DNA from 4 places in the Constrictibacter sp. MBR-5 genome. Region 1 is predicted to be linked to each of the others. Evidence: predicted binding sites of a transcription regulator. Region 1 holds the regulator's gene; each other region holds the start of a gene.
The links. The regulator PhoB, encoded in region 1, activates phosphate uptake and scavenging genes when phosphate is short. The targets are predictions, from matches to a motif close to TNTCATAAAACTGTCA.
Positions count from the first base shown of each region.

Region 2: the regulator PhoB is predicted to act here: its motif matches at 6,226-6,241, upstream of ugpB (sn-glycerol-3-phosphate ABC transporter substrate-binding protein UgpB).
Region 3: the regulator PhoB is predicted to act here: its motif matches at 5,098-5,113, upstream of phnD (phosphate/phosphite/phosphonate ABC transporter substrate-binding protein).
Region 4: the regulator PhoB is predicted to act here: its motif matches at 5,200-5,215, upstream of ABIE65_RS10775 (inorganic phosphate transporter).

Region 1 covers NZ_JBEPTK010000007.1:129,905-137,210, reverse strand. Annotated here, with positions in the region: gene pstA (phosphate ABC transporter permease PstA) at 1-412, shown strand, start outside; gene pstB (phosphate ABC transporter ATP-binding protein PstB) at 423-1,214, shown strand; gene phoU (phosphate signaling complex protein PhoU) at 1,250-1,993, shown strand; gene phoB (phosphate regulon transcriptional regulator PhoB) at 1,996-2,700, shown strand; gene ABIE65_RS15930 (AEC family transporter) at 2,722-3,633, opposite strand; gene ABIE65_RS15925 (MlaA family lipoprotein) at 3,678-4,433, opposite strand; gene ABIE65_RS15920 (NIPSNAP family protein) at 4,516-5,151, opposite strand; gene ABIE65_RS15915 (CaiB/BaiF CoA transferase family protein) at 5,306-6,514, shown strand; gene ABIE65_RS15910 (monovalent cation:proton antiporter-2 (CPA2) family protein) at 6,573-7,306, opposite strand, start outside.
Region 2 covers NZ_JBEPTK010000001.1:672,342-679,647, forward strand. Annotated here, with positions in the region: gene nadA (quinolinate synthase NadA) at 1-72, opposite strand, end outside; gene ABIE65_RS03205 (Zn-dependent hydrolase) at 191-1,432, opposite strand; gene ggt (gamma-glutamyltransferase) at 1,490-3,094, opposite strand; gene ABIE65_RS03215 (OmpA family protein) at 3,226-3,639, shown strand; gene ABIE65_RS03220 (cation:proton antiporter) at 3,658-6,147, opposite strand; gene ugpB (sn-glycerol-3-phosphate ABC transporter substrate-binding protein UgpB) at 6,316-7,306, shown strand, end outside.
Region 3 covers NZ_JBEPTK010000001.1:33,930-41,235, forward strand. Annotated here, with positions in the region: gene ABIE65_RS00180 (pilus assembly protein TadG-related protein) at 1-687, opposite strand, end outside; gene ABIE65_RS00185 (hypothetical protein) at 879-1,346, opposite strand; gene phnE (phosphonate ABC transporter, permease protein PhnE) at 1,517-2,332, opposite strand; gene phnE (phosphonate ABC transporter, permease protein PhnE) at 2,332-3,159, opposite strand; gene phnC (phosphonate ABC transporter ATP-binding protein) at 3,156-4,022, opposite strand; gene phnD (phosphate/phosphite/phosphonate ABC transporter substrate-binding protein) at 4,030-5,019, opposite strand; gene ABIE65_RS00210 (Na/Pi cotransporter family protein) at 5,213-6,865, shown strand; gene ABIE65_RS00215 (hypothetical protein) at 6,963-7,181, shown strand; gene ABIE65_RS00220 (lysine--tRNA ligase) at 7,201-7,306, opposite strand, start outside.
Region 4 covers NZ_JBEPTK010000004.1:157,971-165,276, reverse strand. Annotated here, with positions in the region: gene mtoX (methanethiol oxidase) at 1-836, opposite strand, end outside; gene ABIE65_RS10800 (DUF4242 domain-containing protein) at 838-1,137, opposite strand; gene ABIE65_RS10795 (GlxA family transcriptional regulator) at 1,247-2,323, shown strand; gene ABIE65_RS10790 (adenylate/guanylate cyclase domain-containing protein) at 2,287-3,357, opposite strand; gene ABIE65_RS10785 (group I truncated hemoglobin) at 3,365-3,727, opposite strand; gene ABIE65_RS10780 (LLM class flavin-dependent oxidoreductase) at 3,924-5,105, shown strand; gene ABIE65_RS10775 (inorganic phosphate transporter) at 5,223-6,830, shown strand; gene ABIE65_RS10770 (acetoacetate decarboxylase family protein) at 6,837-7,306, opposite strand, start outside.

The sequences.
Region 1 (7,306 bases):
GACGCTGCCGACGATCATCATCACGACGCGCGCGGCCCTGAAATCGGTGCCGCCCTCCATCCGCGAGGCGGCACTGGGTGTCGGCGCGTCGCGCCTTCAGGTGGTGACGCATCACGTGGTTCCGCTTGCGATGCCGGGCATTCTGACCGGAACGATCATCGGGATGGCGCAGGCTCTGGGCGAAACCGCGCCGTTGCTGATGATCGGCATGGTGGCCTTCATCATCGACGTGCCGGGCGGTCCGTTCGATCCGGCGACCGCCTTGCCCGTCCAGATCTTCCTCTGGGCCGACAGTCCCGAACGTGCCTTCGTTGCGCGCACCAGCGCCGCAATCATGGTGCTCCTCGCCTTCCTCGTCCTGATGAACGCGCTTGCGGTGGTTCTGCGCAGGCGGTTCGAGCGCCGGTGGTAGAAAGATGCTGATGAATCCGAAGGACAGTACGGTGTCCACCGCCCACCCGACCAAGGTCGTCGCACGCGGCGTGAAGGTCTTCTACGGCGCGGCCGAGGCCCTGCACGGCGTCGACCTCGACGTGAAGGCGAACGAGGTGACCTCGCTGATCGGCCCCTCCGGCTGCGGCAAGTCGACGTTCCTGCGTTGCCTCAATCGGATGAACGACGTCATCGACGGCTGCCGGGTGGAGGGCAGTATCCTGCTCGACGGCGACGACATCTACTCGTCGGCGGTCGACCCGGTTCTGCTGCGCCAGCGCGTCGGCATGGTCTTCCAGAAGCCGAACCCGTTTCCGAAGTCGATCTACGACAACATCGCCTACGGGCCGCGCATCCACGGACTTGTGTCCGACCGGAACGAGCTGGACGAGGTGGTCGAGCGCAGCCTGACCAAGGCGGGCCTCTGGAACGAGGTGAAGGACCGCCTGCAGCAGCCGGGAACCGGCCTCTCCGGGGGCCAGCAGCAGCGGCTCTGCATCGCCCGCGCCATCGCTGTCAGTCCGGAACTGATCCTGATGGACGAGCCGTGCTCCGCGCTCGATCCCATCGCCACGGCGAAGGTCGAGGAACTGATGGACGAACTGCGCGCGAACTACACGATCGTCATCGTGACGCATTCGATGCAGCAGGCCGCGCGCGTGTCCCAGCGCACCGCCTTCTTCCACCTCGGCCATCTGGTCGAGGTCGGTGAGACCGAGCAAATGTTCACCAATCCGCAGGACGAGCGGACCCAGGGATACATCACCGGGCGCTTCGGCTGACCGCGCCGCCTCGGCCGAAGACAGGAGAAGGGTGCATGTCGCAACAGCACATCGTCGCGTCCTACGACGCGGAACTCAGCCGCCTGAACCAGCTCATCGCGGAGATGGGCGGCCTCGCGGAATCGCAGTTGGCGACCGCCGTCGACGCGCTGTCGCGGCGGGACAGCAAGCTCGCCGCCAACGTGGTCGCCCAGGATTCGCGGGTCGACGCGCTGGAGAACGAGGTCGACAATTTCGCCGTCCGCCTTCTGGCCCTGCGCCAGCCGATGGCGAGCGACCTGCGCAACATCGTCGGCTCCATCCGGATCGCCGCCGACCTTGAGCGCATCGCCGACTATGCGGCGAACGTCGCGAAGCGGACCATCGCGCTCAACCAGAACGCCCCCGTCGAGCCGGCGCGTGCCATCCCGCGCATGAGCCGCCTGGTCGCGGCGATGATCAAGGATGTGCTCGACGCCTATGTCGACCGCGACGTCGCCAAGGCGATCGACGTCTGGGGCCGCGACATCGAGGTCGACGACGCCTATTCCAGCCTCTTCCGCGAACTCCTCACCTACATGATGGAAGATCCGCGGAACATCACGGTGTGCACGCACCTGCTGTTCATCGCGAAGAACATCGAACGCATCGGCGACCACATCACCAACATCGCCGAGACGATCCATTTCGCCGTCTCCGGACAGCGCCTCGTGCAGGCGCGGCCGAAGACGGACGAGACGCCGTTCGCGGCGCATCCTGGCGACGCCCCCGCCGGCGCGGCCGAGTCGAAGGACGACTGACGATGCAGCCTCTGGTCCTGATCGTCGAGGACGATCCCGGCCTCGTCGAACTCCTCAAGTACAATCTGGAGAAGGCGGGATTCGGCACCGCCATCGCCCGCGACGGCGAGGAGGCGATGGTCGTTCTCGCCGAGCGTACGCCGGATCTCGTGCTGCTCGACTGGATGCTTCCGATCACTTCGGGCATCGAGGTCTGCCGGCGCATCCGGCGCCAGCCGGGCACCCGCGACCTGCCGATCATCATGCTCACGGCGCGGGGCGAAGAGGGCGACCGGGTGCGCGGGCTGGAGAGCGGCGCGGACGATTATGTGACGAAGCCGTTCAGCCCGAGCGAACTGGTGGCGCGCGTGCGCGCGGTCATCCGCCGCGCCCGCCCTGGCGTCGACGCGGAGCGGCTGGAGTTCGCCGACCTCGCCATGGACCTGGTCGCGCATCGGGTCACGCGCGGCCAGCGCCGGGTGCATCTGGGGCCGACCGAATTCCGCCTGATGCGCTACTTCCTGGAGCATCCCGGCCGGGTCTTCTCGCGCGAGCAGCTGCTGAACGCCGTCTGGGGGCACGACGTCTATGTCGAGCCGCGCACGGTCGACGTGCACATCCGCCGCCTGCGCAAGGCTATCAACGAGGCGGGCGAGCCCGACATCATCCGCACCGTGCGCGCCGCCGGCTATGCCCTCGACCAGCCGGAAGAGACGGCTGACGCCTGACCGCCGGCTTCGGGCCGCCGATCAGACGCGCGTCAGGATCACTGCGGCGGTCACCGTCAGCGGGCAGAGAATGGTACTGCCGACGACGATCGCCGAGGCGAGATCGGGGTCGCAGTCATACTCGCGGCACAGCATGGCCAGGAGAATCGCGGCCGGGATCGACGATCCGACCAGCAGGAGGTCGGCCAGCGGACCGCCGGTTCCCAGGAAGAACAGTGCGATTCCCGTCGCGACCGGTGCGGCCAGGAGGCGCAACGCGATTCCGGCACCCAGCAGACCGCGGGCGGTGAACGCGGCGCCGGCCGCGAGTTGCGCGCCGATCGCCGTCAGCGACAGCGGCGTGGCGGTCGCGCCCATCAGTTCGACCGGATAGCCGATGACCGTCGGCAGTCGCCAGTCGAGCGCGTTCAGCGCGAGGCCGAGGGCGACCGCGGGGATGAGCGGCGTACGGAAGGCGTTCAGCACGAGGCCGATGCCGCGCGCGCGACCGGCGGTCAGCAGCGGCGGTGCCACGGCGAGCACCAGCATGACGTGCAGGCTGGTCATGACGGCCTGGTGCATCACCATGTCGGCGCCGAAGGCGAGTTGCGCCAGCGGGATGCCGAAGTTGCCCGAGTTGGGGAAGGCGGCGGCCAGCGCCAGGATGCCTCGCGCGAAGGGCGGGGCGCCCATGGCACGGCCGACCAGCCAGCCGAGCGTCAGCAGGCCGAAGAACTGCACGACGGTGAAGGCAACCGTGAACTGCACCTCGCCGACCGGCAGGTCGGCTTTCGAGAGGCTGTCGACGAAGAGTGCGGGCAGCGCGCCGTAGATCACCACACGGTTCAGCGTCGTGACGTCGAAGCCGAGGCGTCGCTGGCCGAACCAGCCGAACACCATCAGGAGGATGATCGGCAGGGTGACCTCGGTGACGACCTCGAAGAGCAGCGCCATCGGTCTTTCCCGATCCGCCCCGACCCTGTCGGTGCCGCGTCGGCTCAGTCGGCGTCGGCGGCCGTGCGGTTCTCGATCTGGGCGGCGCGGCGCTGGCCGTAGACGGAACGGACGGCGGCGTAAAAGTCCAGGCTCCGTCGTCGCACGGCGTCGAGTTGGCCGAGGCTGCGGTAGCGCGAGTCGACGGCGTTGAGGCCCGCAGCCACGTAGCTCGCCGTTTCGAGGTCGGCCTCCTCTGCGGCGATTCCGACCGGGTCGATATACCAGTCGATGCCGCGGCCCGCGGCGTCGCGCAGGTTGGACGGGCCGAAGATCGGCAGCACCAGATAGGGGCCGTCGCCGAGACCCCATACCGCCAGCGTCTGGCCGGCGTCCTCCTCGTGATACGGCAGGCCGTAATGGTCGCCCGCGAGGTCGAACAGGCCGCCGACACCCAGGGTCGTGTTCATCAGGAAGCGGCCGTACGTGATCTGGGCGCGGTCCCACTCGCCCTGGGCGATGTCGTGGATGAGCGTGATCGGGCTCTTCAGGTTGTTCACGAAGTTGCGCACCGCCGTCTTGCCGACGTCCGGAACGATCTCCCGATAGCCGACCGCGGCCGGCCGCAGGATGAACGTGTCCAGCGTCAGGTTCATCGCGAAGACGTGCCGGTTCAGCGGCTCCAGCGGGTCGCTGATCTCCCCGGCGGACTCGAAGCTGGGTTGCGTCGAGGTCGCGCAGGCCGCCGATGTCAGCGTCAGCGCGAGCGCCAGGAAGAGCCGCGCACCGGGCGCGCGGAGGAGCGAACGAAGGGGACTCATGCTGGCCTCCTGCCGGCCTCGGTGCGCCACCATGGGGCGCCGGACGGGATTGGATGTCTCGAAGAACGGGCGCGCGGCGGCGTCACTTCAGCGGCGACACGGCGGTCGGGAGCATGATCACCGACTGCATCTCCGCCAGCATCGCGGTGCCCTTGCCGAGAAACGCCTGCCAGTCCGGGTCGCGCAGGGCGGCGTCCCGGGCATCGCGACGCTCCAGAAGGTCCCGATAGGCCCACAAATGCGCCACGGAGTTGGGGTCCGGGGACTCCACGGTCCAGGCGCAGACGTTGGCCGAATATTTCTCGCGGACCGGCATGATCGCCTTGAACAGCTCGGACCACGGCTTCACCGCTCCGGCATTGGCGCGATAGATCCGCAACTCATAGACGTTGCCCGCCTTGGCGGGCGCCTTGAACGGCAGGAAGGCGTTCATGAACCGGATCTCCTGGCGCGCCAGCAGCGGCCGGATCTTCGACGTGAAGCCATCGGTCCAGTCCCGGTTCTGCGACAGTTCGGCCCGCAGCCGGGTGCGCTCCTCGTAGCTCTCATATTCCCAGAGATGCCAGACTTGGTTGAGTACGCCGATCTCGGCGGTCCAGGAGCCGAGCCGCTTGCCGTAGCGGTCGCCGCGCACCTTCGAGCCGACTTCCTCCGAAAGCTTGAGATATTCGGGCATCTTGCCCGGCACGAAGGTGTAGGTGCGCAGTTCGTAGAGCATGCGTCTTCCTCGCGGGGTCGCAACGACGGCGCAGCATACACGCCTCCTGCCCGCGGGGGCAGGGGACTCGCGTGCGGATCGCGTAGGTATACCGCTCTTGCATCCGCGTGCGGACCGCGGCCTATTAGGTCGCCTCCGCAAGGGTGATCGCATCATGCCCGCTACCACACCCGCCGGCGCGCTCGCCGGCATCCGTGTCGTCGACCTGACCCGCGTGCTCGGCGGGCCGTACTGCACGCAGATCCTCGCCGATCACGGCGCCGAGGTGATCAAGGTCGAGCCGCCCCAGGGCGACGAGACCCGCGACTGGGGTCCCCCGTTCAACGAGGGCCGCGCCGCCTATTTCGAGGGCGTCAACCGCAACAAGCGCTCGCTCGGCCTCGACGTGTCCAAGCCCGAGGGCAAGGCCGTGCTGCTGCGCCTGCTCGAGACGGCCGATGTACTGATCGAGAACTTCAAGCCGGGCAGTCTGGAGAAATGGGGCCTCGGCTACGAGGAAGTGCTCTCGAAGCGCTTCCCCGGGCTCGTCCACTGCAGCGTGACGGGCTTCGGGCCCGACGGCCCGCTCGGCGGCTTCCCGGGCTACGACGCCGTCATCCAGGCGATGTCAGGCATGCTCAGCGTCAACGGCTCGCCGGAGAGCGGTCCGGTGCGGGTCGGCACGCCGATGGTCGACATGGGCACCGGCCTGAACGCCGTGATCGGCATCCTGATGGCGATCATCGAGCGCGGCCGTTCGGGGAGGGGCCAGCATCTCGACGTGACCCTCTACGACTGCGCCGTGTCGCTGCTGCATCCCCAGGGCGCGAACTATCTGATGTCCGGCAAGGCGCCGGTCATCACCGGCAACGCGCATCCGAACATCTATCCCTACGACGTGTTCCAGTCGGGAACGAAGCCGGTGTTTCTCGCCATCGGGAACAACGGGCAGTTCCGCCGCCTGTGCGCGGCGATCGGGGCGCCGGAGCTGTCGGACGATCCGCGCTATGCGGACAACGCCCTGCGTTCGGAGAACCGCGCGACGCTGAAGCCCGCGATCGAGGCGAAGCTGTCCGCTCTCGACGGCGACGAGCTGTGCGATCGGCTGCTCCGCGAGATGGTGCCGGCCGGCCCGGTCAATGCGATCCCCGAGGTGATGACGGCGCCGCACACGGTCCATCGCAAGATGCGGGTCGAACTCGACGGGTATCAGGCCACCGGCATTCCGGTGAAGATGAGCCGCACGCCGGGCTCGGTCCGCGCGAAGCCGCCGGAGTATGGTGCGGACGGCCGCGACGTGCTGCATCACGCCGGCTATACCGACGCCGAGATCGCCAAGCTGATCGACGGCGGCGTGGTCCTGGAGCGGCGCAGGACCTCCTGACGCACCGGCATCCGCGCGGCATGGGCAGCCGCTGACCGGCGACGAGGGTGCGGGCGGCCTATTCGGCCGCCTGCCGTTCCGGCTGCGTCTCGCGGGCGGCGTCCTGGGCGAACAGTTCTTCCAACTCCTCGGCCGCCTGCTTCGCCAGATAGATCAGGCGCTGCTCGTCGGTGTGGTGCTTCTGCGACCGGCGCAGATGCTCGATGTCGTGCTCACGGAAGGTCTCGACCGCGCGTGCCGCCTCGCCGTCGGTCAGGCCGACGCATTCCAGTACCTGGCGCGCCATGACCAGGCTGGAGTGGAACGTCTCGCGCTCGATCAGTTCGATGCCGAGATCCATCAGCCGGTAGGCGTGGCGGCGGTCACGGGCGCGCGCGTAGATCGGCAGGTCCGGAAAGTGTTCGCGGACCACCCGCGCCGTCGCGAGTGAGCGCTCCACGTCGTCGACGGTCAGGACGAAGGCGCTCGCCTTGTCGATGCCCATCGCGCGGAGGATGTCGAGGCGAGAGGAGTCGCCGTAATAGACCTTGGCGCCGAACCGTCGCATGAAGTCGATCTGCTGCGGGTTCGACTCCAACGCGGCGAACGGGATCTTTTTCGCCACCAGGATGCGCCCGATCATCTGCCCGACGCGGCCGAAGCCGGCGATGATCACCAGCGGCTCCTCGCGCGGCGGCGTGTCGTATTCGGGGCGGTCGCGCGCGGTGCGGCGGGCATCGAGGGCCTCCACCGCGATGTACAGCAGCGGCGTGGTCAGCATCGAGACCGAGACGACCAGGATGACGATGTCCG
Region 2 (7,306 bases), on a different contig from region 1:
CTGCCAGGCGGCTTCGGTGCTGAGGGCGATCTCGGGGGTGAACAGCTGGTCCCGTGCGATGGCTCCGGCCATGGCTGGCCTCCTGCGTTATGGGCCCGCCTAATATGCTCATTCTGAGCATAAGTGAAAGAGGCAAACGAAAAGCGGGCGGGAGCCCGCTTCCGTTGGGCGCGCGCCAGCGGCTGCTGCGCTACCGGTTGGCGCGCTTCAGGGTGACCTGGAGCAGGACGTTCGTGGCGGGGACGATCTGGTCGAGGGTGCAGTTCTCCGACTCGTGGTGGCTGATGCCCTTCTCGCAGGGCGAGAAGATCATCGCCGTCGGCGCCATGCGGCTCATGTTGTAGGCGTCGTGGCCGGCCTGGCTGGCCATGTCCATGTGGCTGTAGCCGAGGCCGGCGGCCGTGTCGCGGACCAGCGCGATGCAGTCGGGATCGAACGGTTCGTCACCGAACGACCAGCTGTCGGCGACCTCGATCGTCACGTTCGCCTTCTCCGCCGCGCGCGCCTTCGCCTGCTCGAAGGCGGCCAGCATGGCGTCCAGGGTCTCGCGCTTCGGTGCGCGGAAGTCGATGGTGACCTTGGCGTAATCGGGCAGGATGCCGGCGAGGTTCGGCAGCACGGTGATCTTCGCCGCCGTCGACTTGGCGTCGGGGCCGTGGTCGAGGGCGATCTGCGTCGCGTCGACGATCAGCATCGCCGCGCCGACCAAGGCGTTCTTGCGGATCGGCATCGGCGTCGGGCCGGTGTGGGCCGTCTCGCCGTGCACCTCCAGGTCGAAGCCGCGCACGGCGTAGCTGCCGGCGACGACGCCGACCTGGACGCCCTTCGCCTCCAGGTCCGGCCCCTGCTCGATGTGCAGTTCGAAATAGGCGTCGACGGGGCGGCCGCCGACCGGCGCCGTGCCGGCATAGCCGATGCGCTCCAGTTCGCCGCCGAAGGTGAGGCCGTCGGCGTCGGTGCGGCCGAGGCCCCAATCGAGCGGCTTTAGGCCGGCGAAGACGGCGGAGGCGGACATCGGCGGCTGGAAGCGGGCGCCCTCCTCGTTCGACCAGTTCACGACCTCGATCGGCCGCTTCGTCCGGATGCCGGCGTCGTTGAGCGTGCGGATCACCTCCAGCGCGCCCAGCACGCCGAGCGGCCCGTCGAACTTGCCGCCGGCGATCTGGCTGTCGAGATGGCTGCCGATGATGACCGGCGGCAGGCTGTCGTCGGTGCCGGCGCGGCGCCCGAACATGTTGCCGAGCGCATCCACCGAAACGGTCAGCCCGGCCTCCTCGCACCAGCGCGCGAAGAGGTTGCGGACGTCACGGTCGGAAGCGGAGAGGGCCAACCGCCGCAGGCCGCCGGCCTTGCCGGGACCGATCTTCCCCGATTCCATCAGCATCGACCAAAGCCGGTCGCCGTCGATGCGCAGGTTGCCGTGCTCGCTCATGGTGGGCGGATCCTCTCGAAGCGCCGGCGGCAGCCGGCATGTCATGTGCGCCGGCGGCTAGACAGCAAGCGCCATGCCGTCGTGGTTCGGATCGGCCGCGCCCTGCATCGCGCCGCCCTCGATCCGGATGCCGTGGACGCCGGCGAACGGGTAGCTGAGGTGACTGCGCGCGACCGTGTAACCGCGGCTCTCGACCTCGTCGGTGACGTAGGCCGGAATGCGGTTGCTGACATCGATCAGGTCGCTGGTGGCGGAGAAGCGCGGTGCGACGATCGCATCGAGAATGGGCATCTCGAAGTCGATCGCGTTCAGGATCGCCTGCATCACGCCCATGCAGATCTGCGTGCCGCCCGGCGCGCCGATCACCATGGTCGGCTTCTCGCCGTCGAAGACGATGGTCGGCACCATGGCGCTGAACCGGCTCTTGCCCGGCGCCAGCGACCCGGCGCGGCCGGGACGCGGGTCGAAGACGCCCATGCAGCCGTTGTACATGAAGCCCAGGCCCGGCGTGATGACGCCGCTCGGCATGCCGAGCGAGTGGGTCACGGAGACGGCATTGCCCTCGGCGTCGACCACCGAGATGTGCGTCGTGTCCTTCGGCGGATCGGGTTCGAAGCGCGGCACGCTGACCTTCTCGCCGCGCCGGATGGCGGCAGCAGCCGCTTCGGCATACTCCTTCGACGTCAGCCGCTCGACCGGAACGTCGAAGAAGTCCGGGTCGCCGACATGCGCGTCCTTGTCGGCGGTGGCGCGCTTCATCGCCTCGGCGACGGTGACGATATAGTCGGCGGAGTTGTGCCCCATCTCGAACAGATCGAAATTCTCGAGGATGTTCAGCATCTCGAGCAGCATGATGCCGCCGCCGGGCGGGTTGTTCGTCGCGATCCCGTAGCCGCGATAGAAGCCGCGCAGGGGGTCGCAGCGGCGCGTGCGGTAGTTGCGCAGGTCGTCGAGGGACAGCAGGCCGCCGTTCCGCTTCATATCGTCGGCGATCTGCTCGGCGATCTCGCCCTTGTAGAAGACGTCCGCACCCTCCGCCGCGATCCGACGCAGCGTCGTGGCCATGTCCGGATTGAGCACGCGCTCGCCGGGCCGCTTCAGGCTGCCGTCGGCGTTGAAGTAGATGCGCCGCCCCGTCTCGGTGAAGCGCAGGCGGTCGACCGCCGGCACCCGGCCGAACAGCGCGCCTTCGCACCACCAGTGATGCACGTGCGGCCGCACGGCGAACCCGACGTCCGCCTGCCGGATGGCCGGCGCCATCACGTCCTTCCAGTCCATCGAGCCGAATTCGGCCTGCGCCTCCGACAGCGCCTTGAGGGTGCCGGGCACGGTGACGGACTGGTAGCCGACGTCGTTGACGCGGCCCTTGAGGACGAAGCCGAAGCCGTCGCGCGTCTCGCCTTCGATCAGGTGCTCCCACATGCCGGGCGTGGCGGCTGCCGGAACCCTGCCGTGAAAGTCGATGAACGTATGGACGTCCTTCGACGGCATGTAGACCTGCATGCTGCCGAAGCCGGCGATGCCGCACATCTGCGGATCGACCACGCTTTGCACGAAGGCGCAGGCCACCGCAGCATCGACCGCATTACCGCCTCGCTTCAGCACCAGCGCGCCGGCTTCGACGGCCTCCGGTTGCGGCGCGACGATCATTCCCGACGCCATGGCTTTCCTCTGCTGGTTGGAGCACACAAAGTATGACGACGTGCGCATTTGGGCGCAACGCGGCCGACGGGCCGCGTGGGGCAGTCGCCGATGACCGGTCTGCCGGACCGGCCGCTAGTGGGGGTACATCGATGTCCGTATTGAAGAGCCTGGCCTTGGTCGCTGTCCTGTCCGGGCTCGCCGCGTGCGGCGGCATGAATTTCGGTCAGGGGACGCCGCCGGCCACCTATCTCGTCTTCTTCGAGCCCGGCAGCACGGACCTCGGGCCGGATGCGCGGGCCGTGGTGGCACGGGCGGCGCGCGATGCGGCCGCGGTCCGGCCGAACGTCGTGCGCATCACCGGCTACACCGACAAGGCGGGAACGACGACGGAGAACCTGACCCTGTCCGAGCGGCGGACGCAGACGGTGGCCGAGACGTTGCTGGCCGACGGCGTGCCGCTCGACAAGATCCGGCGTCAGCCCCTCGGCGAGGCCGTGGCGACGGATGTCGGCCTGGACGCGACACAGGACCGGCGGGTCGAGATCACGTTCGCCGACCGGTAGACCGGAGACGGATCCGGTTCAGTCACCCGACTCGGCCGCTTCGACCAGGTTGCTCTCGCTGCGCCGCCGGGCGATCGCTTCGATCTCGGCGCGCAGTTCCGGCACGCCGCGGACGAACCGGCGGAAATCCGCCGCGTCCAGGCACAGCAGTTGGCTGTAGCCGATCGAGACGACGTCGGCCACCCGCGGCTGCCCGAGCACGAGGGCCATCTCGCCGAACACGTCGCCGGTCGCCAGTCGCACCGGCCCCCCGGGCAGGCGGACCTCGAGGCTGCCGGCGGCGACGAGATACATCGCGTCGCCGCGCTCCCCACGCCTCACCACGGACTCCCCGGGTGTCGCCAGGATCGGCCGCAGCATCCGCGCCAGACGCTCGAGCTGCGATTCGGTCAGTTTGGCGAACATCGGCACCCGCCGCACCATCTCGGCCAGCTTGAAGCCGAGGTCCAGTGCCGGTCGTCGCCGGATGGCGTCGCGGCGGGCGCGCAGGTCGGCCTGGAGATTCTCGAAGACCTCGCGGCTGATCAGCGCCTCTTCCCGCTTGAGCTGGTACTGCCGATCCTCGAACCGCAATGCGGCACGGCCGAGATGCTGCACACCCAGCGCCGTCGCGTAGACGGGATACTGAAGCTCCAGCGCGGCGAGCGCCCGCTGCACGGCCTCCATGCGCTCGGCGAGCCGTGCCGCGATCTTCTCGCTGGCGTCGGCGCCGAGCACCGGGCGGATCGAACGGTCGTTGAACTGGCGCGCCTCGCGCAGCACGAGGCGCTGGATCAGCAGCATCTCGAACCAGTCCGCCAGTTCCGATGCCAGCGGCCGGCTCCACCCCAACCGCCGATGCAGCCACAGGGCAAAGCGCAGGCGGCGGCCGATGCGGGCCGCTCCCGCCACGGCGTAGCCCTCGACGCCCTCGACTTTCACACGGTCCGCAAGGGCGTCGGCGCCGGCCACCAGGATCGCGACGAGACGGCGCGAGATGGTCTGCTGCTCGAAATGGTCGAGATAGGCTTCCCGTTCGCGTGTCACGAGGGTGAGCAGACCGACCTGGATCCGCACGGGCAGCGGAATGTCGACGCCTCCCGCGCCGGCTTCGGACGCCGGCCGCGTCGTCGACACCACCTTGTCGACCAGGCCCGGTTCGAGCCCGTAGTCGCGTGCCACCTCGGTCACCCGGTCACGCAGCCCGACGAGCGACAGGCCCATCACCCGATCGCGCAACGCCCGCTCCACCGGATCGAGGCGGTCGAGGCCGAGCAGGCGCAGCAGCGGCCCGAGGGTCGGCGCGTTCAGGAACAGCGTCAGGAGCACGAAGCCGATCGCCGCGATGGCGACGAAGCGGCGGATCTCCTGCGGCACCGCCATGTTCTCGCTGATCGCGATCGCCAGCACCATGGTGACGGCGCCGCGCAGGCCACCCCACAGAATGACCGCCTTGTAGCGGTTGCTGACCGGCTGAACGAGGCGCAGGGCGGAGAGAAGCGGCAGCGGCCCCCAGAGGACGAGGGCCCGCGCCAGGATGGCGGCGACCGCCAGCAGCGCGATGAATCCCAGATCGCTCAGCGACGCCTCGGACAGCACGCGCGACGCCACCATCGAGGCCATGATGAAGATGAGCGAGGTCGCCCAGAACTCGATCTTGCTCCAGGCCTGGATGAGCGAGCGCCAGTTGGCGGGCGAGAGGCGCAGCGGGCCGTAACTCGCCATGACGACGGCGGCGGTCGCGACCGCGACCACGCCGGAGACCTGGAAGTAGAGTTCCGCGATCACGTAGGACAGGTAGGCCAGCGCCACCGTCAGCGTCGTCTCCGCCGTGAGTGCGCCGCCCATGCTGGGCAGCAGCCCGCAGATGGCGCGCGCCAGGACGAAGCCGACGGCGATACCGCCGGCGAAGCTGGTGAAGAATGCCATGGCGCCGGCACCGAAGCTGGGTGCAGCGGTGCCGGTGACGAAGGCGAGCAGGATCGAGAAGAGCGCGATGGCGGCAGCGTCGTTGAAGATGCTTTCGCCTTCGACCAGGACACTGAGGCGCCTGGGCGCGCCGAGATCGCGGAAGATGGCGACCACCGCGGCGGGATCCGTCGTCGCGATGATCGAGCCGAGGAGCAGGCACGGCACGATGCCGAGCGGCGACAGCCAGCCGAGCAGAAAGCCGACCACCCCGGTGCAGACCACCACGGCGACGACCGCGAGCAGCAGTACGGCCGCGATCTCGTCGAAGAGGCGGCGGACATCGAGATTGAGCCCGGCGGAGAAGAGCAGCGGCGGCAGGAAGATGGCGAGGAAGGCCGGCGCGGAGATGCCGAGATTGCCCAGGCCGCGGACCAAATCGTCGCCCATCATGCTGCCGCCCGCGTCCTGGCGGACCATCACCACCAGACCGAGAAGCAGGCCGAGGGCGGCGAGAAGCACGCTGTGCGGGATGCGCAACCGTGCCGCGACGGGCACCGATACGCTCACCGCCACCAGGAGGGCGGCCACCGCAAGGACAGGCGTCAGTATCTCAGGCATCGGCTGGGGACCAGCTGCTCCACACGTCACCCTTCAGCCCGCGGCCGACCGCCCTCATGGCAGTCCGGCGCAAAGGCCTGTCACAAATCCGTAACCGCAGTATAAAAGTATGGTCACAGCGGCCGTTTAAGAGACCGCGATCACACGCCACGGGAGGCTCTGAATAACATGATTCGCAAATCGCTGCTGCTAGCCGCAGGCATTAGCGCTTTCGCGTCGCCGGCGTTCGCCGCGACCGAGATCCAGTTCTGGCACGCCATGGGCGGCTCGCTGGGCGAGGAGATCCAGGCCATCACCGAGGAGTTCAACGCCTCGCAGGGCGATTGGAAGGTGAACGCGGTCTACAAGGGCAACTACACGGAAACGATGACCGCCGCGATCGCCGCGTTCCGCGCGAAGCAGGCGCCGCATGTGGTCCAGGTGTTCGAAGTCGGCACCGCGACGATGATGTCGGCCGCCGGCGCCGTCTACCCGATCCACGAACTGATGAAGTCGGCGGGCGAGACGTTCAGCGAGGACAAGTTCGTCCCCGCGGTGGCGTCCTACTACACGACGCCCGAAGGCAAGATGCTGTCGATGCCGTTCAACAGCTCGACGCCCGTCATGTTCTACAACAAGGACGCCTTCAAGAAGGCCGGCCTCGACCCCGAGAAGCCGCCGAAGACCTGGCCCGAACTCGTCGAGATGTCGAAGAAGATGATGTCGTCGGGTGCCACCCAGTGCGGCTTCACCACCGGCTGGCAGTCGTGGGTGCAGCTGGAGACCTTCTCCGCCTGGCACAACGTGCCGTTCGCGACCAAGGAGAACGGCTTCGGCGGCCTCGACGCCGAGCTGGCCTTCAACAAGGGCCCGGCGCTGAAGCACATTCAGAACATGGCCGAGTGGACGAAGGACAACACCTTCAAGTACGGCGGCCGCCGCGGCGACCCCAACCCGCTGTTCGTCAACGGCGAGTGCGGCGTTCTCTTCAATTCGTCGGCCTATTACAACGGCTTCAAGAAGTCGATCAAGTTCGACTGGGGCGTGGCCGAACTCCCCTACTATCCGGACGTCCAGGGCGCGCCGCAGAACACCATCATCGGCGGCGCCACCTTCTGGGTGCTGAAGGGCGCACCGCAGGACGAGTACAAGGGCGTGGCGCAGTTCATGAGCTTCGTCT
Region 3 (7,306 bases), on a different contig from region 1:
CTGCGGATGGACGCAGTCGCCCGTGAAGTCGCCGACAAGGCGGATGCCGCTCGCCGTGAGGCAGGATCCTCCGCCATCCTGGGACAGCGCAGACAGGTCCGCAGAATTCACGACGATGCCGCAGTCGAGATTGACGACGGCACCGCCCGAAACCTTCACCGCAGCTCGCATCTCAGGGTTCATCGCCCAGACGCAGTAGTGGCCGGATGCGGAAAAGCTCGCCCGCGCAACGGAACGGGCGGTGAGGACCGGGCCGTCGGAAGCGAGAATGCGGCCGAAGAACAGAGAGCCCGGCCGGTTTACGACGATTTCGGCGGCACTGGGGTCTCCGGCAAAGGGCCCTGACTGAGGAGGAATGTTGACGGAAATGTCGTCGCCGCTGGCCGCACCGACACCGTTCCGTGCGGCATCCCGCAGCGCTGCGGCCTGGATCTGAGCGGGATCGCTCGTACGCATACTCTCCAAGGCCGCCGATATGGCGGCAGCGTCGGCCGCGGTCTGAATGGCGCGCGCCTGGGCATACCACCCCGCAACGTCCACCCCCAGGGCGGCGAACCCCAGCAGTACAGGAAGAGCCAGAGCGGTGATTACCGCTATCGCGCCTCCCTGGTCCCGAAGGATACGGTCAAAATTCCCGAAGGATTTGCCCCGCAAACCGAGACTATTGTATGAAATCGCCCTTTTCATAGGCGATGTTGGCGAACGGAGATTAATCGAACGTAAACGTGAGACTGTCGGCGCACGTTCGGGCCAATGATGTGCCTGTGCGGGCCAATTCGGGCCAAGTGGGCCTATTGAGGCCAAGTCCGGGCCCTCGTCTGTCAAAATATCACATGAAGATAGCCGTTTATCGTATTGATATTAATCCATTTTGCCAATCAATCATCCGGCTGGACCTCTAGTTCGGGAGGGGCGTCGGCGAGGAGCCTGCGGATCATGGCGTCGTGCCGGCGCTGCTCAGCCTCGGCCCGTTCCTCGGCCTGCTCCTCGGGTGAGAGCGGCGGCGACAGCGGCGTGTCGTCGAGGCCGAGGTGCTCGGCCAGCCAGAGCAGCACCCGGACGTTGCCGCAGGCCGCCGCGTCGGCGAGACCGCCGGCGACGAGTCCGCGCAGCGCGCCGAGCGACAGCGCCGCTTCGGCGGCGACGGTGCGGCGTTCGCTGTCGATGCGGTCCCGGAAGCGCCGCGACCGGCGCAGGTTGCGGCGGATCTGGTCCACCGTCCCGCCGAGGCGCCCGGCCACCTCCTCCGCCGGTACGCCTTCGGCCATCAGCCGCGCCGCCGCGGTCCAGTCGAGCCGCGGACGCCGCGGGCGGGGCATCGCACGGGTGTGTTCGCGTTCGAACATCGCCGATCCTCGTGTGAATAAAGTCCGATGCCGAGAGATATGGGACTTTATTCTGTTTTGCAAGGCGGGGATGTTCGTAGGGGCGGGGCTCGCCCCGCCCCTGTGACCGCTGAAGGCCGCAATGGGGTCGAGAGGGCGGGGCGAGCCCCGCCCCTACGTGAGCCTGACGGTCAGATGACGGCGTGCCGGACGCGGGCCGAGACCCACTCGCTGACGATGACGGTCACGAAGATCGCGATCAGGATGACGCTGACCCGGCTCCAGGCCAATTCGCCGAGGGCGGCGTTGAGCTGGAGGCCGATGCCGCCGGCGCCGACGAGTCCGAGCACCGTCGATTCGCGGATGTTGATGTCCCAGCGGAACACCGTGATGCCGGCGAAGGCGGGCATGATCTGCGGCGCGATCCCGTAGGCGATGACCTGTCCCCGCCCCGCCCCGGTCGCAGTGATCGCCTCCACCTGGGCGTGGTCGATCTCCTCGATGGCTTCGTAGAGCAGCTTCGCGACGAAGCCGATCGACCGGAAGGCGATGGCGAAGATGCCGGCCAGCACGCCGGGGCCGAGGATGGCCACCAGCAGCAGCGCCCAGATGAGCGCGTTGATCGAGCGCGACGCGACGATGACGAAGAGCGCCAGCGGTCGCACGAAGCCGGCGCTGGGCGTCGTGTTGCGCGCCGCGAGGAAGGCGACCGGCACCGCGATCAGGATCGAGAGCAAGGTACCGAGGGTGGCGATGTTGATCGTGTCCCAGAGCGCGCGCCACAGCCGGTCCATGTAGGTCCATTGCGGCGGGACCATGCGTTCGAGCAGGTCGCCCGCCTGCTCCGGCGCGTCCCAGACGAACGCCCAGATGGTCCGGTCCGAGATGAACTGGAAGCTGTAGGCGAAGAGCGCCACGCCGACGAGCCAGCCGGCCCAGATCGCCAGCTGCGCCCAGGTCGTGCGCCGCCGCCAGTCCTGGCGGCCGTCGTCGGAACGTACCGGCATCACTGCACCCAGCGGCGGATGTGGCCGGACGCATACTCGGCCAGCATGACGATCACGATGATCATGATCAGGATCGCGGCCGCCGAATCGAACTCGTAGCGGTCGAACGCCGTGTTGAGGGTGGCGCCGATGCCGCCGGCACCGACGATGCCGATCACCGCCGATTCGCGGAAGTTGATGTCGAGCCGGTACACGGCGAGGCCGATCATGCGCGGCATCACCTGCGGCAGGACCGCGTAGTTGAGCCACTGGGTCCAGGAGGCGCCGGTCGCCCGCACCGCCTCCGCCTGGCCGGGATCCATGTCCTCAATGTCCTCGGCGAGGAGCTTGGCATAGAAGCCCATGGTCGCGACGACCAGCGTGATGAAGCCGGCGAAGGGGCCGAAGCCGAACAGCTTCACGAAGAAGATCGCCAGGATCACCTCCTGGAAGGTACGCGACAATGCGACGACGGAGCGGCAGGCGTAGTAGATCGGCCGGGGTGCTATGTTGCGCGCGGCGCCGAGCGCCAGCGGGATGGAGAGCGCGATGCCGACCGCCGTCGCGGCGATCGTCATCCACACGCTTTCCAGCATGCCGTCGAGGATGTCGCCCCAGCGGCTGGCGAAGTCGGGCGGGAAGAAGGCGGCGACGAAGCGTGCGCCGCGCGGCAGCCCTTCCGACACGCGCGCCCAGTTGATCTCCAGCGTTCCGAGCGCCAGCGCCAGATAGACTGCGGCGCCGAGGCCGAGCGCCCAGCGCAGCCGTCGATCGGCGATCATCGGCGGGGGACGCCAGCGGCGCGGCGCCCCGCCGGCCACGGCACCCGCCGCGACGGGGGTGGTCATGTCATCCCCGCGAGTCGCTCGGGATCGAGTACCGGCGCATGGCGATGACGTTCCGTCGCGGCCCCTTCCACGCCGTCGTCGCCTTCCTCGCCGTCCTCGTCCGCCGGCCGGATCGTCTGCGACCAGTCCTCCTCGCCGTAGATGCGCGTGAGGACGTCGGCGGTGAGGCCGTCCGGGGGGCCGTCATAGACGATCTCGCCCGCCTGCAGTCCGACGATCCGCTGCGCGAACATCTGCGCCAGCATCACGTCGTGGATGTTGATGATCGCTGCCAGCCCGCGCTCGGCGCAGAGCTCGCGGATGAGCCGCATGATCTGGCGCGACGTCTTGGGATCGAGGCTGGCCGTCGGCTCGTCGACGAGCAGCAGGTCCGGCTGCTGGATCAGCGCCCGGGCGATGCCGACCCGCTGGCGCTGGCCGCCGGAAAGCGCGTCGGCCCGCTTGTCGACCATGTGGTCGAGGCCGACCCGGCCGAGCAGGCGGAACGCCTCGTCGACGTCCGATTGCGGGAAACGGCGGAACCAGCTCCGCCAGAAGCCGACATAGCCGAGCCGGCCGGAGAGGACGTTCTCCATCACCGACAGCCGCTCCACCAGGGCATATTCCTGGAAGATCATGCCCATGCGCCGGCGCACGCGCCGCAGCGCGCCGATCCCCAGGCCGGTGACCTCGCGGTCGCCCAGGAAGATGCGGCCGCCCGTCGGCTCGACCAGCCGGTTGACGCAGCGGATGAGCGTGCTCTTGCCGGCGCCGGACGGGCCGATAAGCGCCATGACCTGACCGTCGGGGACGGTCAGGTCGACGGTCTTCAGAGCGAGATCGCCGGTCGGATAGCGCTTGACCAGTCCCTCGATGCGCAGCACGGGCGGACTACTTGCACTCGTAGGAGACGCCGAGCGCAGCGTCGATCTTGCGGATGATGTCCCAATCGTTCTTGTGACGGATACCGATGAAGCGATCCTCCGCCTTGAACTCCTTCTTCAGCTCCGAACCTTCCCAGTCGAACGTGAAGAAGGCCTGCTTCACCTTCGCCGCCAGCGTCGGGTCCAGGTTGTAGACATGGCCGTAGCCGGTGGTCGGGAAGGTCTGCGACTTGTAGACCGTGCGGATCTTCGCGGCATCGACGACGCCGCGGTCGACCATGCGCTTCATGACCGAGTTGGCGATCGCCGCCGCGTCATAGTCCTTGTTGGCGACGCCGAGGATCGAATTGTCGTGCTTGCCGGAGAACTCCGCGGTGAAGTCCTTCTCGGCCTCCAGCCCGAACTCGGACTTGAGCAGCGCGGACGGCGCCTTGAAGCCGGAATTCGACGTGGGCGAGGTGAAGGCGACCTTCTTGCCCTTCAGGTCCTCCACCTTCTGGATGGGGCCGTCGGCCTGGACGATGATCTCCATCTCGTAGCCGAAGGAGCCGTCCTTCGACGCCATCATGGCGAACGGCACGAAGCCGGCGCATGTGGTGGCGATCGGGTTGCTGCCGGTGTTGAAGCCGGCGATGTGCAAGCGGCCCGACCGCATCGCCTCGAGCTGTGCGGCGTTGGACTGGACCGGGAAGAACTGGATGCGCTTGCCGGTGACCTTGCCCAGATGTGCCAGGAAGCCGTCCCAGACCTTGGCGTAGATGGCGGGATCCTCGACCGGCGTGTAGGCGAAGATCAGGGTGCCGGGATCGATCCAGTCCTTCCGGTCCAGCGGCAGGTCGGCGACGAGGTCGCCGTCCCAGTCGCAGTAGCGGTCTCCCAGCTTGCTCGGGCATTCGCGGTCGGCGGCCAGCGCGGGCGTGGCGGCGGGCGTCGCGGCGGCCGCCATCAGGCCCAGGCCGCCAACCAGGGCGGCCATGAGGGTCGTCTTCAATGACATGATCGTTCAGCCCTTTTTCGAGCGTTGCATCTCCCTCCCTTCATCCTAGTGCAACGCTACAGCGGCGTGAAAGACCGATGACAGTATGATGACGCCGATCGATGCCGCCGATTGCTGAAAGGGGCGTCGACCGGTACGACAGTCGCGGATGCGGGCCGTCCGGCATGGCCGTGACGGCGGCACACGAAAGGGGATGAAGGCTACGGACACGCTCCTGCATATCGCCGGCGGCGTCGCTCTGCTGCTGTGGAGCGTGCGGATGGTCCGCACCGGTATGACCCGCGCCTTCGGCGCGGCGCTGCGCCGGGCGATCGCCAAGGGTACCGGCACGCGCGTGACGGCGCTGCTGACCGGCGTCGCCGTCACCACCGTCCTGCAGAGCAGCACCGCCACCGCCCTCCTCCTCGTCTCCTTCGTCCAGCGCGGCGCGATCGCGGTGACCGCCGGGCTCGCCATCATGCTGGGCGCCAACATCGGCACCACGGTGGTCGCGCAGATCCTGTCGTTCGGCCTGGACTGGCTGGCGCCGCTGCTGCTGATCGCCGGCTTCGTCTCGTTCAGCGCGGTCGGCTCCGGCCGCTGGCGGCACATCGGGCGCATGATGATCGGGCTCGGGCTGATGCTCGTCTCGCTCGACCTGATCGGCGCCGGCTCCGCACCGCTGCGCGATTCGCCGACGCTGCAGCTCGTGCTGGCACCGCTCGCCGACGAACCGCTGCTCGCCGTGCTGGTGTCCGCGGCGCTGACCTGGCTGTCGCATTCCAGCCTGGCGATCGTGCTGCTGGTGATGTCGTGGACGCTGCACGGCGTCATCCCTGAGCCGCTCGCCTTCGCCTTCGTGATCGGCGCCAACATCGGCGGCGCCCTGGCACCCCTGGCGGTCGGCTGGAGCGCCGGGCCGGTGGCCCGCCGCGTCCCCGCCGGCAACCTGGCGACGCGCGCGGTGGCCGGGCTGCTGCTGCTGCCGCTCATCGCGTGGATCGGGCCGTGGATCGCGGCGATCGACGCCGATCCGGCGCGCCAGGTCGCCAACTTCCACACCGCGTTCAACATCGCCTCGGCGCTCGTCTTCCTGCCGCTGGTCGGCATCGTCGCGGCAGGCTGCGCGCGACTCTTCCCGGCGCGGGCGACGCCGGACGATGCGAAGCGGCCGCGCTACCTGGACGACGACGCGCTCGACACGCCGTCCGTGGCGCTCGCCGCCGCGGCGCGCGAGACGCTGCGCATGGGCGACCTCGTCGAGGACATGCTGCGGCGGAGCATCGACGTCTTCCGCACGGACGACGCCAAGCTGGCCCAGGCGATCGAGGCGGAGGACGACCAGGTCGACAGCCTGAACGAGGCGATCAAGCTCTACCTCACCAGCGTGTCGCAGGCCGGCCTGGACGAGGACGAGAGCCGGCGCATGACCGACATCCTGACCTTCACGACCAACCTGGAACATGTCGGCGACATCATCGACAAGAACCTGATGGAACTGGCGCGCAAGAAGATCCGCCACCGCATGCTGTTCTCCGAGGCGGGCTTCGCCGAGATCAGCGCCTTCCACGCCCGGGTGCTGGACAATCTGCAGCTGGCGCTCAACGTCTTCATGTCGCGCGACGTCAACCTCGCCCGGCGGCTACTGAACGAGAAGGTCGCGATCCGCGACGCCGAGCGCGCCGCGGCCGAGAGCCATATCGGCCGCCTGCGCGCCGGCCGGCCGGAGTCGATCGAGAGCAGCAGCCTGCACCTGGACGTGATCCGCGACCTGAAGCGAATCAACAGCCACGTCACGTCGGTGGCCTATCCGCTGCTGGAGCAGACCGGCGCGCTGCGCGCCAGCCGGCTCCAGTCGGCGGACTGAGGAGGCACCCGGGGCATGGCGACCAACTGTCTCATGTGCAGGTTCGCCGCCGACGGCCTACGGTGAGCCGAACAACGTTGTTTTGGGGGAGCCAGCCATGCCCACACCGTTCGAGATCGTCCGCCGCCACGTCGACGCCGCCCTGACCGAGGCCGCCGCCAACGGCATCGCCGCCGACCAGGTCGGCCGCACGCTGCTCGACGTCGCCGCCGAGGTCCTCGGCCGCGACCGCTCGCCCCAGGAAGTCGCCGACGAGATGACCTTCATCGCCCGCAACATCGCGGACGAGGAGGATCATTCGTTCATGCGGCCGTGAGGAGCGACCGTAGGTCCCCTCACCCGGCGAGCGCCTCGCCAGCCAGCGCCTTGTCCAGCAGCGTCACGAAGGCGGCGCGGCCGTAGAGGGCGATGAAGGAGCCCATGCGGGGGCCCTCGCTCTGG
Region 4 (7,306 bases), on a different contig from region 1:
TGCGGCCCCCAGGCCCAGCGTACCTCCAGCGGAACGCCCGGGACGTGAAACACCTTCTTCGGCTTGCGGGCGTGAAAATCCCACAGCACCATCGTCTGCCCGAACCGCTTCATCGCCTCGGCGTCCTGCACCAACTCACCGAGCGGGCGCATATAGTTGTCGAAGCCGGTGAAGGACGAGGTGAGCATGACGTTCTTGCGGGGCAGGACACGCGCGTCGTAGCCGTAGCCGTCGGCGATCTTCTCCACCTCGGCGCCCTGCGTGCTCTCCGCCGTCGGCATCCAGTGGGTCGCGATGTACTCGCCCTCGTTAGAGTATTCGACGAGACCTGTCCGGCCGTCGCGGGCCGTGTTCGACAGGCCCGAAATCATCACCCGCCCCGGCAGGGCATACGCCCCGTGTGGTCCCACGATGCCGCCGCTCTTCTCGGTGAAATCGTCGATCGTCTTGACCAGCTTCGGATTCGAGGGATCTGTCGCCACGTCGAAGATGAAGATCTTGCTGTCCGACAGGCCCGCGACCCAGAAGTGCCGCCGGTCGTCCGTGAAGCCGCCATGGTGCGCCTCGTGGCGTCCGCCGACGGAATCGACATCGACCACCTTGCCAAAGGTCGGCGAGTCCTTGCGGACGTCGATCGTGACGACCTTGTCGAAGCCGTCGCCGAGGCCCTTGATGCCCAGGGTCCAGACATAGACGAACTCTTCTTCGCCGGTGATTTTCGGCATGTAGGGCGACTGACAGGTTTCGTCGGCCCGGGTATCCGAGGCGCCGAACGCGACGACGGCGCAGGCGACGAAGAGGGGCAGGGCGGTCCTGCCGAGCATGTGGGCGGGCATGTCAGCCTCCTGTGCGCGTGACGGCGCAGTGCGCTTCGGTGGCGGGGTCGATCACGGTCGTTAGTTCCGTGATACGCGTGGCGGGAAAGCCCGACAGGCGCGCATGGTCACGGATGACCGCCTCGTCCTCCGCCAGGTAGATGCAGAAGGTCTTGTCGGCCGCGACGTAGGACTGTACCCACTGAATGCCCGCCAAGGCGGCGAGTGCGCCGTTCGAGGTCTTCGCGGCTTCACCCAACTCGGACAGCGACATCGCACCGACGCGCGGAATGTCTCGCTCGATCATGAAGCGTCTGAGCATTTCGCCGGTTCTCCTCTCGATGAAGCCGGAGGATGCCCGACGCCTTACTTGTTCATAAGAGGGTGTTCATGACATTGTTCATGGGCTAACCGGCCATGGCGGGTGACGCATGTTCCATGTGACCGTCCTGTTCCTGAACGGCGGGTGCGCATCGACAGCCATCCTGCCGACCGAGATATTCCGGTTTGCCGGCGTGTTCTGGAACCTGTTGCGCGAGACTCGCGTCGAGCCGGCGTTCCGCGTCACGACGGCTTCGGCGGACGGCCGGGCGGCGGTCATGGATCGTCTCGTGTCGATTTCGCCGGCCTGTGCCGTCGCGGATGTCGAGCGCCCGGATCTGGTGTTCGTGCCCGCCGGCGGTCTCCCGGTCGAGGATCTGGTCGAGACCGGCTATCTGATCGACGAGGTGATCGCGCGCAACGCGGCCATCGTGCCGTGGCTGCGGCGCTGGGCTGACGACGGGGCACGCATCGCCGGCGTCTGCTCCGGCGTCGCACTGATCGCTCAGGCGGGCCTTCTCGACGGAAAGCAGGCGACGACGCACTGGGCTCTGGACGCGGTCTACCGCGACCGCTTTCCGAACGTGGATTGGCAGACCGACCGGTTGATCACCGACGCCGGAGACGTCTACTGCGGCGGCGGCATCAATGCGGCCGCCGATCTCGCGCTCTATCTCGTCGAGAAGTTCGGCTCGCGTGCGATTGCGCTGGAATGCGCGAAGTCCCTGCTGATCGAAATGCCGCGAGCGCTGCAACTCACATTCGCCCAGGGCGGCCTGCGCCGGCCGCACGGGGATGCTGCCATCGCCAGTGCGGAGGACTGGCTCCACGCCAACTTCACGCAACCGGTAAACCTGGAGGCGCTGGCGGCGCAACTGGCGATGAGCCCGCGGAACTTCGTCAGGCGCTTCAAGACTGCCACCGGCCACACGCCGCGCGAGTACCTTCAAGGGCTACGTGTCGCTGCGGCAAAGCATCATCTGGAAACCGGCCGGCGCACCGTGCAGCAGGTCTGCGATGCCGTCGGCTACCGCGATCCCATCTTCTTTCGCAATCTCTTTCGGCGCTATACGGGCCTGTGTCCGGCGCGCTATCGGGAGCGTTTCGGCGCATGGGCGCCCATCGCTCCGGCGGCGGGGCGAGCCAAGGCTCAACGGGAGCGGGCGAGCTCGCGTTCGATGCTGTAGAGCGTGCTGGCGCCAAAGCCCTTCAGGTCGACCTCGGCCTGCGCGCGACAGTCGAAGTCGTTGGCGATCAGCGCGTGCGTGGCTGCACAGCAGAGGATCTGCATCGGTTCGCACACCGCTTCGATCCGTGACGCCAAGTTCACGCCCGGTCCGAAGATGTCATAGACGTACTTCTGGATGCCGACGATCGATCCCACCACGGGTCCCGTGCCGACGCCGATGCGGCAATGCCACGTCTCCGGATGGGCGTCGTTGCGGCGCTCGATGTAGCGCTTCATGCGCAGGGCGGCACGGGCGACGTTGTGAGCGTGTTCCAGGCTGGCTTCGGGCAGCCCGGAAACCGCCATGTAGGCGTCGCCGATGGTCTTGATCCGCTCGCAGCCGAACAGTTCGACGATGCGGTCGAAGGCCGTGAAGATGTCGTTGAGCTCGGTGATCATCGCCGCGGGTTCGCGCGAGATCGCCATCTCCGTAAAGCCCACGAAATCGAGCATCAGGATCGAGGCATGGTCGAACCGCTGCGGCGTCACCGTGCCGTAGTCCTTCATCTCCTCGTAGACCGAACGGGGCATGATGTTGAGCAGCAGTTTCTCGACGCGGTCCTTCTCCCGCTGCAGCTCCCGCGTGTGCTTCTCCGACATGTGCGAGTAGGATTCGAGCATGTATTCGGCTTGCTTCTGCTTCGAGATGTCGCGGCATTCCACCAGCATCCGCCCTTCGCCGTCCTGCGGCAGCGCGCGGATGTCCGCTACCACGGGCACCGGGCGGGCGTTGCGAGTTTCGACCTCGAGTGCAAGGGAGCGGCCCGCGCGGATCCGCTCCGCCGCCATCGCCGCGTCGAAGCCGGGCAGGCGATCCTGCAACGTTCCAGGGTCGGCAGGACTCGGCGGAAACCACTGGAAGAACTTGGCGTTCTCGAACGTCACACGCCAGTCGGCATCGACAACCGCCACGCCGGTGCCCAGCCCCTGCAGCAGGCGCGCCAGGACGGCAGAATCAGTAGGAGTGCTGGCGCAACCGGCATCGTCGGCCATGACACCCTCAGCGCCGTGCGACAATGAAGTTCTTGCGCCGGACGATCTCGGCAATGACGGTGCTCACGTCTCCCTCTGCTAGCCCGAACTCCTCGAGCGTTTCCTTCAAGAGGCTGACCGCCTCCAGGAAAGCCTCCTCGGTGATTCCGAGCCGGGCGTGCACCTTCTCCAGTACTTCGTCGTCGTAACTTGCCGGACCACCTGTGACCGTGGCGACGAACTTCGTCTGGTGGTCGATCAGCATGCGCATGTCCGTATGCGCGAAGTACGGGGCGGTTACCGGTGACTCGAGCATCTTGTCGTAGAAGGCGGTTACGATCCGGTTGATCTTGGCGAACCCGCCGTAGCGCTCGAAGATCGTCCTCGCCATTGCGCCCTCCCGCAAAGGACTTTTCGTTAACGCCCACGCATGATGGCCGACGCACGAGCGCTCTGGATCGTGTCATAGCATAATGCCGTCGCGATAGAGCCTCGTATGTCCGGTCAGCTTCCGCTGGGACCCCTGGCGCGGTATCGTGCGGTATCCGTACAGGTGCAACCGGGGGCGTTCCATGGGTCATCGCGGCATGAAGTTCGGCATCTTCCTCGCCCCTTTCCACCGCCTGGGCGAGAACCCGACCCTGGCCATGGCGCGCGATGTCGAGCTGCTCGAGTGGCTGGACTATCTGGGCTACGACGAGGCCTGGATCGGCGAGCATCATTCGGCCGGCTGGGAGATCATCGCGTCGCCGGAACTGATCATCGCGGCGGCGGCAGAGCGCACCAAGCACATCAAGCTGGGCTCCGGCGTCACCTCGCTGCCCTACCACAACCCGCTGCTGGTGGCGCAGCGCTTCGTCCAGCTCGATCATATGACCCGTGGCCGGGTGATGCTCGGCTGCGGTCCCGGTGCGCTCACGTCCGACGCCTACATGCTGGGCATCGAGCCGTCGACCCAGCGGCCGCGCATGGAGGAGGCGCTCGGCGTCATCCTCGAACTGCTGCGCTGCGAGGAGCCGGTCACGAAGAAGACCGACTGGTTCGAACTGCGCGACGCGCGCCTGCATCTGGCGCCCTGGTCCGACCCGCGCTTCGACATCGCCGTCGCCAGCACCATCACGCCGTCGGGCATGATGGCGGCCGGCAAGTTCGGCGTCGGCGTGCTCTCGATCGGCGCCGGTCTGCCGGGCGGGCCGCAGAAGATGGCCGAGCAGTGGAAGATCGCCGAGGAGACCGCGGCGAAGCACGGCCAGACGGTCAGCCGCAAGGACTGGCGCATCGTCGTCACGGCGCACCTGGCCGAAGACGACGAACAGGCCCTGCGCGAGGTCAACAAGGGCGAGCGGCTGGAGACGGTCACCTATTTCGAGGACACGCTGGGCCGCCCGCCGGGCCGCTCGGACGATCCGCTGCGCGAGGGGGTGGCGATGGGCTCGACCCTGGTCGGCACGCCGGAGACGGTGATCAAGGGAATCGAGCGGCTGATCGGCTACAGCCAGGGCGGGTTCGGCGGGATCATGTTCCGCGCGCACGAATGGGCGACGCGCGAGCAGACGATGCGCAGCTACGAACTCTTCGCGCGCTACGTCATGCCGCGGTTCCAGGGATCGCTCGACATGCCCGCCGCGTCGAACGCCTGGGCGATGGAGAACCGCAAGCAGGTGTTCGGCCCCTATGTCGCCGCCGTGAAGCGGGCCTTCACCGATGTCGGCCGCGAGGTCCCGGAAGGCTTCGCAGCCCGAACCGCCGGCGCCCGCGACGTGGAATAGCCGGGAGCGGAGTAGGCGGGGCCGGGAAGCAGCCATAGGGCAGAATCTCCCGCTAGCGGTTGAACGGTCGGCCGCCCGTAGGCATTGTCCGCCGTGACGATTTTGTGACGGTGGCGGATGCCGAACGGCGATAGGACGGGCGGCGGCAGGCTGCAGGGCGAGGGTTGGGACAGGCCGCTCCCCGAGCGCCCGCTGGCGCGCAAGGCGACGCCGCTCGACAAGGACCTGAAGAAGATCGCGCGCCTGGAACGGGCGACGGTCGAGACGGCGCGGTCGAGCACGCGCATCGGCATCGCGCTGCTCTTCATCCTCGCCGTCTGCGCCTACGTCGCACTGAAGGGCGACGCGTTCGACAACACCGCCATCGTGCTGGTGGCAGGTGTCGTCGGCGCGTACATGGCGCTGAACATCGGCGCCAACGACGTCGCCAACAATGTCGGCCCGGCGGTCGGCGCCCAGGCGCTGACCCTCTCGGGCGCGCTCGTCATCGCGGGGATCTGCGAGACGGCGGGCGCGCTGATCGCCGGCGGCGACGTGGTCGCGACGGTGTCGCGCGGCATCGTCGATCCGGCGGGCTTCGCCGATCCCGATGCGCTGATCCTCGGCATGCTGTGCGCTCTGCTGGCGGCCGCCCTGTGGCTCAATCTCGCCACGTGGCTCGGCGCTCCCGTCTCGACCACCCATGCCATCGTCGGCGCAGTGGCCGGCAGCGGCATCGCGGCGGCCGGAATGGATGCCGTCAACTGGCCGGCGATGGGCAAGATCGCGGCGAGTTGGGTGATCTCGCCGGTGCTCGGCGGCCTGATCGCGGCGGGGATCCTGCTGATCATCAAGTTCACCATTCTCTACCGGCCCGACCGCGTGGCGGCGGCGAAGCGCTGGGTGCCGATCCTCGTCGCCGTCATGGCGTCTGCCTTTTCGGTCTACCTGGTGATGAAGGGGCTCCAGCGACTCTGGAAGCCCGGCCCCGCCGCCCTCGGCCTCATCGGCCTCGGCGCCTTCGGCCTCGCCTGGGGGGCCGTTCACCCGATGGTGACGCGCGCTGCGGTCGGCCTGGACAACCGACGCAAGTCGGTGATGCAGCTTTTCACCGTGCCGCTGATCTGCTCGGCCGCGCTGCTGTCCTTCGCCCACGGGGCGAACGACGTCGCCAACGCCGTGGGGCCCCTGGCCGCCATCGTCGGCGTCTCATCGTCCGGTACGGTGGCGATGCAGGTCGCCATACCTTTCTGGGTGATGCTGGTGGGCGCGGCGGGGATCACGCTCGGCCTCGCCCTGTTCGGGCCGCGGCTGATCCGCACCGTGGGCACGAAGATCACCAGGCTCGACCGGGCTCGTGCATTTGCGATCGCGCTGTCGGCGGCGATCACCGTCATCGCCGCCTCCTGGCTCGGTCTGCCGGTCAGTTCGACCCACATCGCGCTCGGCGCGCTGTTCGGGGTGGGGTTCCTGCGCGAGTGGCTGGACCGGCGCCGCAAGCGCGGCCGGATCCGGCGGGCACAGCCCCTGCCGCAATGGGCCGCCGACGGTCTCGCCCGGGCCGAGGGTGCTGCCGGACTGGAGGACATGCTGCGGGCGGAGAAGGTCAAGAAGGCGCGGAAGCGGCGCCTCGTCCGGCGCAGCCACCTGCTGTCGATCGCGGCGGCATGGGTGATCACCGTTCCGATGACGGCGGTCCTGGCGGCCGGCCTGTACGCCTTCGCCCGTGCCGCCTGGGCCGGTTAGACGGGGTCAGCCGATACCGAAGCGCAGGACGCTGCGTTCGAGGCGGGCGCTGAGCCACGGGCGCAGGCCGTGCAGGAAGCCGAGCGGCCCTGCCGCGTCGAAGCGCCAGTCGGCTCGTGCGAGACCCAGGCGGCCCGTCGCCCGCAGGCGCGCAATGACCGGGGCTCCGCCGCCGGCATCGAGACTGCGCTGGACCGTCCGGAGGGAGAAGCCCTGCCGCCAGGGCAGGGTACGCCCCGGTAGAATATGCAGGGCGGCAATTGGCTGTCCCTGCGCGTCTGTGACCTCGGCGCCGGTTTCCGGTGTGCCCGAGAAGCGGCCGGCCTTCTTGGGAATGCTCCACAGCGCCCGGCCACCGGCGATCGACGCCGGATGATCGACCCAGATGTGCGTGATCGCGATCGCCGGAACGCGTGGCGCGCGCAGCACCACGCCGCACAGGGCCTCTCGATAGGCCAGGACGCCACTGGGCGCAT